2 linked regions of the Caballeronia sp. LZ062 genome follow. The protein of the gene in region 2 interacts with the protein of the main gene of each other region in a pairwise test. Links are inferred from orthologs where the notes say so. Each region holds a gene or a part of one and is shown on either strand. Other genes may lie near its edges.

What was found. Proteins that work in one complex are often made in the same cells at the same time.
Region 1: the proteins of P9239_RS10330 (region 2) and P9239_RS12435 interact in binary tests that used the Escherichia coli proteins (3 or more experiments, as listed by UniProt). The link is inferred for Caballeronia sp. LZ062 from one-to-one orthologs.

The regions. Positions count from the first base shown.
Region 1 is NZ_JARTWB010000002.1:1,357,201-1,362,847, forward strand. What follows is about bases 1-2,986. They hold P9239_RS12435 (ATP-binding cassette domain-containing protein), read left to right. Parts: upstream 1-513; coding sequence 514-2,460; downstream 2,461-2,986. Other genes in these bases: P9239_RS12430 (glutathione peroxidase), read right to left, coding at 1-360; P9239_RS12440 (CaiB/BaiF CoA-transferase family protein), read left to right, coding at 2,482-2,986. Outside these bases: more of P9239_RS12440, read left to right, coding at 2,987-3,513; P9239_RS12445 (DUF2866 domain-containing protein), read right to left, coding at 3,510-3,773; DNA repair protein RadA, read right to left, coding at 3,932-5,320; alr (alanine racemase), read right to left, coding at 5,367-5,647. UniProt on the Escherichia coli protein: Genetic data indicate it may be involved in ribosome assembly or function.
Region 2 is NZ_JARTWB010000002.1:906,917-915,683, forward strand. The notes cover bases 2,306-5,749. They hold P9239_RS10330 (2-oxoglutarate dehydrogenase E1 component), read left to right. Parts: upstream 2,306-2,687; coding sequence 2,688-5,549; downstream 5,550-5,749. Other genes in these bases: typA (translational GTPase TypA), read left to right, coding at 2,306-2,331; odhB (2-oxoglutarate dehydrogenase complex dihydrolipoyllysine-residue succinyltransferase), read left to right, coding at 5,642-5,749. Also shown: P9239_RS10320 (MarR family transcriptional regulator), read right to left, coding at 1-173; more of typA, read left to right, coding at 508-2,305; more of odhB, read left to right, coding at 5,750-6,955; lpdA (dihydrolipoyl dehydrogenase), read left to right, coding at 7,043-8,473; cell division protein ZapE, read left to right, coding at 8,559-8,767. UniProt on the Escherichia coli protein: E1 component of the 2-oxoglutarate dehydrogenase (OGDH) complex which catalyzes the decarboxylation of 2-oxoglutarate, the first step in the conversion of 2-oxoglutarate to succinyl-CoA and CO(2).

The DNA.
Region 1 (5,647 bases), 450 kb from region 2 along the record:
GCCCGGCTCCTTCTCGGTCAGATACTTGAAGAGCGGATGCGCGTTCGGCCCGTTGACGTCGATCTTCGCGAACATCGGAAACGTGACGCCGTAGTTCGACTCGCAGAAGCTGCCGATCTGCGCCGCGTCGCCCGGCTCCTGCTTGCCGAACTGGTTGCACGGAAAGCCGAGCACCTCGAAGCCGCGCCCCGCGTACAGCGTGTACAGCTCTTGCAGGCCCCTGTACTGCGGCGTGAAACCGCATTCGCTCGCGGTGTTCACGATCAGCAGCACCTTGGCGCGGTACGCGTCGAGACTCGTGGTCGTGCCGTCGAGCCGCTGTGCCGTGAAGCCGTAGATGCTGTCGGTGGTCGAATTCATGCCGTGCTCCGCGCGTTGAAATAGTGAAAGTCAGGCGATGCTACTCCCCTGCGCGTTCGGCCGCCATTAGCCGAACGGACGACCCCTTGCGGGATACGCGCCCGGTCTAAAATAGCGGTTTCCTTCAGTCCGCGCTCTTCGCCGCCCTCCGACGTGATCCGCTTCAAACAGTTCAGCCTGTCCCGCGGCACAAAGCCGCTTTTCGAAGACACGAGCTTCACGCTCAATCCGGGCGAGAAAGCCGGTCTCGTCGGCGCGAACGGCGCGGGCAAATCCACGCTCTTTTCCGTGCTGCGCGGCGAGTTGCACGCGGACGGCGGCGATTTCTCGATGCCGCCGTCGTCGCGCATCGCGCATGTCGCGCAGGAAACGCCCGCCGTGGATCGCACCGCGCTCGACTACACGCTCGACGGCGACACGCAGTTGCGCACCATCGAAGCGCGGATCGCGGCGGCGTCCGCCGCGCACGACGGCGCGGCCGAAGCCGAAGCCCACGCCGCTTTCGCCGATGCCGACGGCTACACCGCGCCCGCCCGCGCGGAAACGCTGCTGCTCGGGCTCGGCTTCACGCTCGAACAGACGCGCGAGCCGGTGGCGAGCTTCTCGGGCGGCTGGCGCATGCGTCTGAACCTCGCGCAGGCGCTGATGTGTCCGTCCGACCTGCTGCTGCTCGACGAACCGACGAACCACCTGGACCTCGACGCGATCGTCTGGCTGGAAGACTGGCTCGGCCGTTATCCGGGCACGCTCGTCGTGATCTCGCACGACCGCGAGTTTCTCGATGCGGTGTGCAACGTCACGCTGCATCTGGAGAACCGGCAGGTCAAGCGTTACGGCGGCAACTACAGCCAGTTCGAAGTGCTGCGCGCGCAACAGCTCGCGTTGCAGCAAAGCGCCTACGAGAAGCAGCAGAAGACGGTGCAGCATTTGCAGAGCTTCATCAACCGCTTCAAGGCCAAGGCCACCAAGGCGAAGCAGGCGCAAAGCCGCGTGAAGGCGCTTGAAAAAATGGAACTGATCGCGCCCGCGCACGCCAGTTCGCCGTTCACGTTCGAATTCCGCACGCCGGATGCCGCGCCGAATCCGATGATGGTGATGGAAGACGTGCGCTGCGGTTATCGCAGCGACGAAAGCGTCGAGATTCCGATTGTCGAAGGCGTGACGCTGTCGATCCAGAACGGGCAGCGCATCGGTCTGCTCGGCGCCAACGGTCAGGGCAAGTCCACGCTCATCAAAACGCTCGCCGGCACGCTAGACGCCCTCTCGGGTCACGTGCGGCAAGGCAAGGGCTTGCAGATCGGCTATTTCGCGCAGCATCAACTCGAAACCCTGCGCCCGGACGACTCCGCGCTCGCCCATCTCGCGCGCCTCGCGCCCGACACGCGCGAGCAGGAACTGCGCGACTTTCTCGGCAGCTTCAACTTTTCGGGCGACATGGCCACCGCGAAAATCGCGCCGTTTTCCGGCGGCGAGAAGGCCCGGCTCGCGCTCGCCCTCATCATCTGGCAGAAGCCCAATCTGCTGCTGCTCGACGAACCGACGAACCACCTCGATCTCGAAACGCGTCACGCGCTGACCATGGCGCTTGCGCAATTCGAGGGCACGCTCATTCTCGTGTCGCACGACCGCCATCTGCTGCGCGCCACCACCGACACGTTCATGCTGGTGGCGAAGCACCGGCTGAGTCCGTTCGACGGCGATCTCGATGATTATCGCGACTGGCTTCTGCAACATGCCGCCCAAACGCGCGCCGCCGCAAAGGAAGCGAACGGCGCGGCATCGGACTCCGGCAACGCGCAGGACAACGCGCTCAACCGGAAGGAGCAGCGCAGGCAGGAAGCGCAGGAGCGGCAGAAGCTCTCGCATTTGCGCAAGCCGCTGCAGTCGCGCATCGCGAAGATCGAGAAGGAAATGGACGCGCTCAATGCAGAGAAATCGACGCTCGATGCGTTCGTCGCCGATCCGGCGAGCTACGACGCCGCGATGAAGGCGAAGCTGACCGACACGATTCGCCGCCAGGGGGAAGTCAACGCGCGGCTCGAGACGCTCGAACTGGAGTGGCTCGAGGCGCACGAGGAACTCGAACAACTGAGCTCGTAATCCTCCACGGAGACCGACGACTTGACGACCTCTCCCGCTCTCGCCGGTCTTCGCGTGCTCGATCTGACGCGGCTTCTGCCCGGTCCGGTCGCTACGCTGCGCCTAGCCGAACTCGGCGCCGACGTGCTCAAGATCGAACCGCCGGGCGAAGGCGACTACGCCCGCTCGATGCTGCAAAGCGACGCCGACCGCGCGAGCGGCGCGCCGAGCGCGTTCTATCGGATCGTCAATCGCGGCAAGCGGTCGATGACGCTCGATCTGAAGACCGAAGCCGGTCGCGCGAGATTGATCGACCTCGCGCGCGATGCGGACGTGCTCGTCGAGAGCTTCCGGCCATCGGTCATGCAGCGGCTCGGCGTCGGTTACGACGTGCTGCGGCAAGCGAATCCGAGGCTCGTCTATTGCGCGATCACGGGCTTCGGCAGCAAAAGCGCGTTCGCCGACAAGGCGGGGCACGATCTCAACTACATCGCGTATGCAGGCGTGCTGGATCAGCTTGCCGAAGCGGACGGCGCGCCCATCGTGCCGAATTTCCAGCTGGCGGACCTGCTCGGCGGCGCACTCACGGCCGTCATGGAGATGCTTGCTGCGCTGTGGCACGTCGCGCGCGGCGGCGAAGGCCGCTTTCTCGACGTTTCCATGACGCACGCCGTCCATGCTAACAACGTGATGGCGCATGTCGCGCTCGCCAATTCCGACGAAGCCAGCACGCGCGCGGGCGCGGGACTGCTCAACGGCGGCGTGCCTTGCTACAACGTGTATCGCACGAAAGACGACAAGTTCATGGCGGTCGGCGCGCTCGAACTCAAGTTCTGGCAGACGCTATGCGGCGCGCTCGGCCGCCCGGACTGGGCCGCGCGGCACTGGAGTCTCGGGCAGGCCATCGGCGGCGCGGATGCGAAGGAACTCGCAGCACACGTGGCCGCGTGCTTTCGCGAGCGCACACGCGACGAATGGATCGCGCGACTCGAACCGCTCTATTGCTGCGTCGCGCCGGTGCTCACGCCGGCGGAAGCGGCGGTGCATCCGCTCTTTCGCGGCCGCGAAGACTAGCGTCGCGGCAAGGTCTGGCGCGGCTGCCGTTCGTCGTCGACGAGAACGTGCTTGCGGCCTGTGACATGACGGCGGATGGTGGCGACGACTTCGGCCTCGGTCACATCCGCGGACACGACGCGCCGCGAAATCTGCCCTTCACCGTCGATCCATTCGACGATCCGGCATCCGCTGCCGAACGGCTGTTGCAAGGGCGCCGAGACGCGGCAGCCGCGCAGGTGAAACGCAGGCGCGGGCCGGGCTGTTTTGACATGTTTCAAAGCGTGGTCCTCTCGATCCTTCCAGTCACTTCGGCGCGGCGGCGCGTAGTGGCTTCATCCGCCGGTCCTTGGTCCCGAAAGGATAGGGAAACCGCGCCCGCACTAGGTTACAGCCGCGCGCGAGTTTCTTACGGCCCGTTACCGAGGGTCCGATCCGTTCATTCGAGATCCCGCACGCGGTCGATCGCTTCTTCGATGCGATCGACCGCGATCACCTTGAGACCGTCCACAGCTTGCTTCGGCGCATTGGCCTTCGGAATCAGCGCGACGGAGAAGCCGAGCTTGGCCGCTTCTTTCAGGCGATCCTGCCCGCGCGGCGACGGGCGAATTTCCCCGGCGAGCCCCACTTCGCCGAAGGTAATCAAGCCCTTCGGCAGCGGTTTGTTGCGCATCGACGAGTGAATCGCGAGCAGCACAGCGAGATCGGCGGCAGGTTCGGTGATCTTCACGCCGCCTACCGCGTTCAGAAACACGTCCTGATCGAAACATGCGATGCCTGCGTGCCGATGCAGCACCGCGAGGAGCAACGCGAGCCGGTTCTGTTCGAGACCGACCGCGAGCCGACGGGGATTCGGCACATGCGCAGTATCGACGAGCGCCTGCACTTCCACGAGCAGCGGCCGCGAGCCCTCCTGCGTCACGAGCACACACGACCCCGCGACGCTCTGCTCGTGCTGCGACAGGAACAGTGCCGACGGATTCGCGACTCCGCGCAGACCCTTCTCGGTCATCGCGAACACGCCGAGTTCGTTCACCGCGCCGAAGCGGTTCTTAAACGCGCGCACGAGCCGGAACGAGGAGTGGGTGTCGCCCTCGAAGTACAACACCGTATCGACGATATGCTCCAGCACGCGCGGCCCGGCGAGGCTGCCTTCCTTCGTCACGTGGCCGACCATGATGATGGCCGTACCCGTCTGCTTCGCGATGCGCGTCAACTGCGCTGCGCATTCGCGGACCTGCGCGACGGAACCCGGCGCGGACGTCAGCGCTTCGGAATAGACGGTCTGGATCGAATCGATGACGGCGACTTCGGGACGCTGCTCGTCGATAGCCGCCTGAATCTTTTCGAGCTGAATTTCGGCGAGCAGCGCGAGGTCCGCCGCCGCGCTCGCCGTGCCGCCGAGCAGCCCGAGCCGCTGCGCCCGCAGTGCGATCTGCGCGCCTGACTCTTCGCCGCTCACATACAGCGACGGCCGCTCGCGCGCGATTTCGGCGAGCGATTGCAGCAAAAGCGTCGACTTGCCGATGCCCGGATCGCCGCCGATCAGCACCACGCCGCCCGGCACCAGGCCGCCGCCCAGCACGCGGTCGAATTCACCGACGCCGGTCGTGAAGCGCGGCACGTCCGCCGCTTCGATGTCGGCGAGGCGCTGCACCGGCGAAATCTTCGCGAGCGCCTGAAAGCGATGCGCCGAGGGCGCCTGCTCCACCGATTCCACGAGCGTGTTCCACGCCCCGCATGCCGCGCACTGTCCGGTCCACTTCGGCGCTTGTCCGCCGCATTCGCTACAGATGTAAAGCGTCTTTGCCTTCGCTGCTTTTGCCACGTATTGCCTTTAGAGATTCATTGCTTATAACGCGATGCGCCCGCGCTCATTCCGCGCGGACCGGCACGCGTTGCGCGATCGCGCACATCAGCTCGTAGCCGATGGTGCCGCACGAGGCCGCCACGTCGTCGATCGGCAGGTTCGCGCCCCACAATTCGACGCGCGAGCCGATGCCCGCGTTCGGGCACGGTGTCAGATCGACGGTGAGCATGTCCATCGAAACGCGGCCGACAAGCGCCGTCCTCACGCCATCGACGATGACCGGCGTGCCTTCCGGCGCGATGCGCGGATAGCCGTCCGCGTAGCCGCACGCGACCACGCCGATGC
Region 2 (8,767 bases):
CCGACAGCCAGCATGAAGACGATGCTCGCCTGCGTGCTCGTGATGCCGAGCTCGGACGTGGTGTGCTGCGTCACCATGTTCCACAGCGTCGACCGCACGCGGCTCAGCAAATAGCCGACGCTTTCGCTCAACACGTAGTTGTCGATCGCCGTGGGTTTGGGAGCGTCGCTCATGAGAAAAGTTTGTGCGAGTGCAATAGTTGACTAGGCAGGATTATAGGGGCGTGAATCGGCCGCTGCAACAGTCTTTTCGGAGACTGCTTAACAATCCGTGCGCGAAGGCCGGACGCATGGGCAGCTTTTGGGCAGCTTCGATGCTGACACGTGCGCGTGCTATAATTTTCGGTTCTCACCGCGCCGGGCCCGAAGAGTCATTTCAGATCGTCACGCCAAGCACCTGCTTGATGCGACTTCGTGACGCTTACCCGAGGGTCTGCCGAGCCATCAGCCATTGAGCGTTCCTGCTTGGCGGCCCTCGCTCCGACGGCGCACAACCAAGATACCTCTTATGACTCGCGCCCTCCGCAATATCGCCATCATTGCCCACGTCGACCACGGCAAGACCACGCTCGTCGACCAGTTGCTCCGTCAGTCGGGCACGTTCCGGGAAAATCAACAGGTCGCCGAGCGCGTCATGGACTCGAACGACATCGAAAAGGAACGCGGCATCACGATTCTCGCGAAGAACTGCGCGGTCGAATACGAAGGCACGCATATCAACATCGTCGATACGCCGGGACACGCCGACTTCGGCGGTGAAGTCGAGCGCGTGCTGTCGATGGTCGATTCCGTGCTGCTGCTCGTCGATGCCGTCGAAGGCCCGATGCCGCAAACGCGCTTCGTCACGAAGAAGGCGCTGGCGCTCGGTCTCAAGCCCATCGTCGTCATCAACAAGGTGGACCGTCCGGGCGCGCGCATCGACTGGGTGATCAACCAGACCTTCGATCTGTTCGACAAGCTCGGCGCTACCGAAGAGCAACTGGACTTCCCGATCGTCTACGCGTCGGGCCTGAACGGCTACGCGAGCCTCGATCCGGAAACCCGCGAAGGCACCATGCGGCCGCTCTTCGAAGCCATTCTGGAACACGTGCCGGTGCGCCCGGCCGATCCGGACGGCCCGCTGCAACTGCAAATCACCTCGCTCGACTACAACACGTACGTCGGCCGTATCGGCGTGGGCCGCATCGCACGCGGGCGCATTCGTCCCGGTATGCAGGTCGCGGTGCGCTCGGGTCCGGACGGCGCGATCCTCAATCGCAAGATCAATCAGGTGCTGTCGTTCCACGGTCTCGAGCGTGTGCAAGTCGAGGAAGCGCAGGCCGGCGATATCGTGCTGATCAACGGTATCGAGGAAATCGGCATCGGCGTGACGATCTGCTCGCCGGAGAATCCCGAGGCGCTGCCGATGATCACCGTCGACGAGCCGACGCTCACGATGAACTTCCTCGTGAACTCGTCGCCGCTCGCGGGCAAGGAAGGCAAGTTCGTGACGAGCCGCCAGATTCGCGACCGTCTTACGAAGGAACTGAACCACAACGTCGCGCTGCGCGTGAAGGACACCGGGGACGAAACCACGTTCGAAGTCTCGGGCCGCGGCGAACTGCACCTGACGATCCTCGTCGAGAACATGCGCCGTGAAGGCTACGAGCTGGCGGTCTCGCGTCCGCGCGTCGTGCTGCAGGAAATCGACGGCGTGAAGTGCGAGCCGTATGAAAACCTGACGGTCGATATCGAAGACCAGCATCAGGGCGGCGTGATGGAAGAGCTTGGCCGCCGCAAGGGCGAAATGCTCGACATGGCCTCGGACGGCCGCGGCCGCACGCGTCTCGAGTACAAGATTTCGGCGCGCGGTCTGATCGGCTTCCAGAGCGAATTTCTGACTCTCACGCGCGGCACGGGCCTGATGAGCCATACGTTCGATTCGTATGCGCCCGTCAAGGAAGGCTCGGTCGGCGAACGCCGCAACGGCGTGCTGATCTCGCAGGACGACGGCGCCGCTGTCGCCTACGCGCTGTGGAAGCTGCAGGATCGCGGCCGCATGTTCGTGTCGCCGGGCGACGCGCTCTATGAAGGCATGATCATCGGCATTCACAGCCGTGACAACGACCTCGTCGTTAATCCGATCAAGGGCAAGCAGCTGACCAACGTGCGCGCCTCGGGCACCGACGAAGCCGTGCGCCTCGTGCCGCCGATCCAGCTCTCGCTGGAGTACGCGGTCGAATTTATCGACGACGACGAGCTCGTCGAGGTGACGCCGCAGTCGATCCGTCTGCGCAAGCGTCACTTGAAGGAGCATGAGCGTCGTCGCGCGAGCCGCGAATCGGCGGAGTAAGTCGTCTCCGACGTTGCAGTTAAAAAGCCGCCTTCGGGCGGCTTTTTGTTTTCGACGCTCATCCCCGCGCATTAAAGAAATAGCTGTCGATGCCGACAATGACGCATGGCGCGCGCTCTTGCATCGACCGGAAACGCCCGCACATGCCCGTTGCAGAAGGGCGAATGGCTTCGCAACGGTGCGACGTCCGGTCATATGACGAATGCTTCTGTGCTATGCTATTCGGATTAGCTGTCGCTTTTTAGGTCCTTCCAAGCAGACTTGATTCGCGCAATCCGCTAAACGGTCAGGCCGTGTCGCGGAAGGTTTTGTAACCCGCACTTCCTCGAGAAACTCGAAGAAAGGTGAGCGTAAAAATGATGAAGCAATTCCAGTCGAACTCCTATTTGTTCGGCGGTAATGCTCCGTACGTCGAAGAGTTGTACGAGGCATATCTCGATAATCCCGCGTCAGTGCCCGAGACCTGGCGAGCCTATTTCGACGCGTTGCAGAACGTGCCTGCGTCGGACGGCACGAATCACAACGACGTGGCTCACGGCCCGATCGTCGAATCGTTTGCCCAGCGCGCGAAGTCCAACGGCTTCATCCCCCGCGAAGGCGCAACCGAAGACCTCGCCACCGCGCGAAAACAAGTCTACGTTCAGTCCCTCATCGGCGCGTATCGCTTCCTCGGCTCGCAATGGGCCAATCTCGATCCGCTCAAGCGCCGCGAGCGTCCGCATATTCCCGAACTCGAGCCTGCGTTCTACGACTTCACCGAAGCCGACATGGACCAGACGTTCAGCGCCACGAACCTGTATTTCGGTTTCGAGCGCGCGACGCTGCGCGAGATCGTCAAGGCATTGCGTGACACGTACTGCGGCACGATCGGCGCCGAGTACATGTATATCAGCGATCCCGAGCAGAAGCGCTGGTGGAAGGAGCGTCTCGAGTCGATCCGTTCGACGCCTGACTTCTCGAACGACAAGAAGAAGCACATCCTGAACCGCCTGACGGCCGCCGAAGGCCTCGAGCGTTTCCTGCACACCAAGTACGTCGGCCAGAAGCGTTTCTCGCTGGAAGGGGGCGAGAGCTTCATCGCGTCGATGGACGAAGTCGTGCGTCACGCGGGCAAGAACGGCGTGCAGGAAATCGTCATCGGCATGGCGCACCGCGGCCGTCTCAACGTGTTGGTCAATACGCTCGGCAAGATGCCGGCTGACCTCTTCGCCGAATTCGAAGGCAAGCACGTGGACGACCTGCCGGCCGGCGACGTGAAGTACCACAAGGGTTTCTCGTCGGATGTGTCGACCGAAGGCGGCCCGGTTCACCTGTCGCTCGCGTTCAACCCGTCGCACCTCGAAATTGTCAACCCGGTGGTCGAGGGTTCGGCGAAGGCGCGTATGGATCGCCGTGGCGATGAAGAAGGCCTGCAAGTCCTGCCGGTGCAGATTCACGGCGACGCGGCCTTCGCGGGCCAGGGCGTCGTGATGGAAACGCTGAACCTCGCGCAGACGCGCGGCTACGGCACGCACGGCACGCTGCATATCGTCATCAACAACCAAATCGGTTTCACGACGTCGGACCCGCGCGATTCGCGCTCGACGCTGTACTGCTCGGACGTCGTCAAGATGATCGAGGCGCCGGTGCTCCACGTGAACGGCGACGATCCCGAAGCGGTCGTGCTCGCCACGCAGCTCGCGATCGACTTCCGCATGAAGTTCCACAAGGACGTGGTGGTGGACATCGTCTGCTTCCGCAAGCTCGGCCACAACGAGCAGGACACGCCGGCGGTCACGCAGCCGCTGATGTACAAGACCATCGCGAAGCACCCGGGCACGCGCGCGCTGTATGCCGAGAAGCTCGTGCAGCAAGGCGTGATCACGGCCGAAGACGCCGACAACTTCGTGAAGGCGTACCGTCAGGCGATGGACGAAGGCCATCACACCATTGATCCGGTGCTCTCGAACTACAAGAGCAAATACGCGGTCGACTGGGTGCCGTTCCTGAACCGCAAATGGACGGACGCCGCCGACACCGCCGTGCCGCTCGCCGAACTGAAGCGTCTCGCTGAGCGCATCACGACGATTCCGGAGAACTTCAAGCTGCATCCGCTCGTCGAGCGCGTGATCAACGATCGCCGCGCGATGGGCCGTGGCGAATCGAAGCTCGACTGGGGTATGGGCGAGCATCTCGCGTTCGCGTCGCTGGTGGCATCCGGCTACGCGGTGCGTCTGACGGGCCAGGACTCGGGCCGTGGCACGTTCACGCACCGCCACGCCGTGCTGCACGATCAGAACCGCGAACGCTGGAACGACGGCACGTACATTCCGCTGCAGAACATCGCGGACAACCAGGCGAAGTTCACGGTCATCGACTCCGTGCTGTCGGAAGAAGCGGTGCTCGGCTTCGAGTACGGCTATTCGACCGCGGAACCGAACACGTTCGTCGCGTGGGAAGCGCAGTTCGGCGACTTCGTGAACGGCGCGCAAGTGGTGATCGACCAGTTCATCTCGTCGGGCGAAGTGAAGTGGGGCCGCGTCTCCGGTCTCACGATGATGCTGCCGCACGGCTACGAAGGCCAGGGTCCGGAGCACTCGTCGGCGCGTATCGAGCGTTTCCTGCAACTGTGCGCGGACCACAACATGCAAGTGGTTCAGCCGACGACGCCTGCGCAGATCTTCCATCTGCTGCGCCGTCAGATGATCCGCTTGTTCCGCAAGCCGCTCATCATCGCCACGCCGAAGTCGCTGCTGCGTCACAAGGAAGCGGTGTCGGACCTGTCGGAACTGGCGAAGGGCTCGTTCCAGCCGGTCATCGGCGAAGTGGACGAAAGCATCGACGCGAAGAAGGTCAAGCGCGTGGTCTGCTGCTCGGGCCGCGTGTACTACGACCTCGTCGCGCATCGCCGCGAAGCGAAGGCGAACGACATCGCCATCGTGCGTATCGAGCAGTTGTATCCGTTCGCGCACAAGCAGTTCGACGCGGAACTCAAGAAGTACGAAAACGCGACCGAAGTGGTCTGGGTGCAGGACGAGCCGCAGAACCAGGGTGCCTGGTTCTACATCGAGCACCATCTGCGTGAAGGCATGAAGGAAGGGATGAAGCTGGCCTACAGCGGCCGTCCCGCTTCAGCCTCGCCCGCGGTCGGCTATTACGCGAAGCACTACGAGCAGCAGAAGGCGCTCGTGGAAGGCGCGTTCGGCCGCCTCAAAGGCGCGCAAACCATCGCGAAGTAACACGCGGATGAACGAAGACCGGGCGAGCGGCGCTCCCCGGTCTCTTCGTTCGGCTCGCTCGTACACACAGAACGCATTAGGACAATACAGAAATGGCTATCGTAGAAGTCAAGGTTCCCCAGCTTTCCGAGTCGGTCTCGGAAGCAACCATGCTGCAATGGAAGAAGAAGCCGGGCGAGGCTGTCGCCCAGGACGAAATCCTGATCGAAATCGAAACCGACAAAGTCGTGCTCGAAGTGCCGGCGCCGTCGGCTGGCGTGCTCGCGCAGGTCATCAAGCATGACGGAGATATCGTCACCGCCGACGAAATCATCGCGAAGATCGACACCGAAGCGAAAGCAGGCGAAGCGCCCGCAGCCGCCGCCGCTGGCGACGCCGAAGTGAAGCCCGCGCCGCAAGCCGAGCCGGCAGTGGCGTCGTCGTCGGCGTCCGCGCAAGCGACCGCATCCGCGACGGGCGGTTCGGTCACGGGCGGCGCTACGTCGCCGGCCGCAACCAAGATTCTGGCCGAGAAGGGCGTGTCCGCCGACCAGGTGTCAGGCACCGGCCGCGACGGCCGTATCACGAAGGGCGACGCGCTCGCCGCGCAAGCCGGCGCACCCGCTGCCGCGAAGGCACCGGCTCCGGCCGCTGCGCCCGCGAAGGCCGCGAAGCCTTCGCTGCCGCAAGTCAACGCGCCCGCATCGGCTGATCAGTGGCTGAAGGATCGCCCGGAACAGCGCGTGCCGATGTCGCGTCTGCGCGCGCGTATCGCCGAGCGCCTGCTCGAATCGCAGCAAACCAACGCCATTCTGACGACGTTCAACGAAGTCAACATGGCGCCGGTCATGGATCTGCGCAACAAGTACAAGGACCGCTTCGAGAAGGAACACGGCGTGAAGCTCGGCTTCATGTCGTTCTTCGTGAAGGCCGCCGTCCACGCGCTGAAGAAGTTCCCGCTCGTGAACGCGTCGATCGACGGTAACGACATCGTCTATCACGGCTACTTCGACATCGGTATCGCGGTCGGTTCGCCGCGCGGTCTGGTCGTGCCGATCCTGCGCAACGCGGATCAGATGAGCCTCGCCGACATCGAAAAGAAGATTGCCGAGTTCGGCGCGAAGGCGCGCGACGGCAAGCTGTCGATCGAAGAAATGACGGGCGGCACGTTCTCCATCTCGAATGGCGGCGTGTTCGGCTCCATGCTCTCGACGCCGATCATCAACCCGCCGCAGTCCGCCATTCTCGGCGTGCACGCGACGAAGGAACGCGCTGTGGTCGAAAACGGCCAGATCGTGATCCGTCCGATGAACTACCTCGCGCTCTCGTACGACCACCGCATTATCGACGGCCGCGAAGCCGTGCTGTCGCTCGTCGCCATGAAGGACGCGCTGGAAGATCCGGCTCGCCTGCTGCTGGACCTGTAAGAAGCAATTCGCCTCGATGCGCGCGATAGGCTCGCGCGCATCGCACGAGGCAGCTCCGCATGAGCGGAGATAGACCAAAGGAAAGTCATGTCCAAGGAATTTGATGTCGTCGTGATCGGCGCGGGCCCGGGCGGCTATATCGCGGCGATTCGCGCAGCGCAACTCGGCAAGACGGTTGCGTGTATCGAGAAGTGGAAGAACCCGGCCGGCGCGCTGAAACTCGGCGGCACGTGCCTGAACGTGGGCTGCATTCCGTCGAAGGCGCTGCTCGCGTCCTCGGAAGAATTCGAAAACACGTCGAAGCATCTGGCCGATCACGGCATCAGCGTGTCCGACGTGAAGCTCGATGTGTCGAAGATGCTGGCGCGTAAAGACGGCATCGTCGAGAAGATGACGAAGGGCATCGAGTTCCTGTTCCGCAAGAACAAGATCACGTGGCTCAAGGGTCACGGCAAGTTCACCGGCAAGACGGACGCCGGCGTGCAGATCGAAGTGTCGGGCGAAGGTGAGACGGAAACCGTCACGGCGAAGAACGTGATCATCGCGACGGGCTCGAAGGCGCGTCATTTGCCGGGCATTCCGGTCGACAACAAGCTGATCGCCGACAACGAAGGCGCGCTCTCGTTCGATTCCGTGCCGAAGAAGCTCGCCGTGATCGGCGCGGGCGTGATCGGTCTGGAACTCGGCTCGGTGTGGCGGCGTCTGGGCGCCGAAGTGACCGTGCTCGAGGCGCTGCCGCAATTCCTCGCTGCAGCGGACGATTCGCTCGCGAAGGAAGCTGCCAAGCAGTTTAAGAAGCAGGGTCTCGACATTCACCTCGGCGTGAAGATCGGCGAAGTAAAGACGACCGGCAACGGCGTGTCGATCGCGTACACGGACAATCACGGCAACGCGCAAACGCTGGAAGCGGACCGCCTGATCGTGTCGGTCGGACGCGTGCCGAACACGGACAACCTCGGTCTTGACGCCATCGGCCTGAAGGCGAACGAGCGCGGCTTCATCGACGTGGACGATCACTGCGCGACGAGCGTGCCGGGCGTGTACGCTATCGGCGACGTCGTGCGCGGCCCGATGCTCGCGCACAAGGCGGAAGACGAAGGCGTGGCGGTGGCGGAAATCATCGACGGACAAAAGCCGCATATCGACTACAACTGCGTGCCGTGGGTCATCTACACGGAACCGGAAATCGCGTGGGTCGGCAAGACCGAGCAGCAGCTCAAGGCCGAAGGCCGCGAGATCAAGACCGGCCAGTTCCCGATGATGGCCAATGGCCGCGCGCTGGGCATCGGCCGGGCAGAAGGCTTCGTCAAGATGATCGCGGATGCGAAGACCGACGAGATTCTCGGCGTGCATATCATCGCAGCAGACGCGTCGGATCTGATCGCAGAAGCGGTCGTCGCGATGGAGTTCAAGGCGGCGTCGGAAGACATCGGCCGCATTTGCCATCCGCATCCGTCGCTGTCCGAAGTGATGCGCGAAGCGGCGCTCGCCGTCGACAAGCGCGCGCTGAATATGTAATCGCTCGACTTCGGGCAACGGCAGGCATCGCACACGAAGGCGAGCGGATCAAACCGCTCGCCTTTGTCACATCGAACGGCAGAAGATGAACGTCACCGAATACTACGAAAACGAACTGCGCACGCGGGGCTACCAGTCGGACGAAGCGCAGCTGGCGGCGGTCGCGCGGCTGCAGCGCTGCTACGAAGAATGGGTTGCGTACAAGGCACGCCGCTCGAACGCGATCAGGAAGTTCCTCGTGCATCCTCAATTGCCGCGCGGCGTTTATATGTGGGGCGGCGTAGGGCGCGGCAA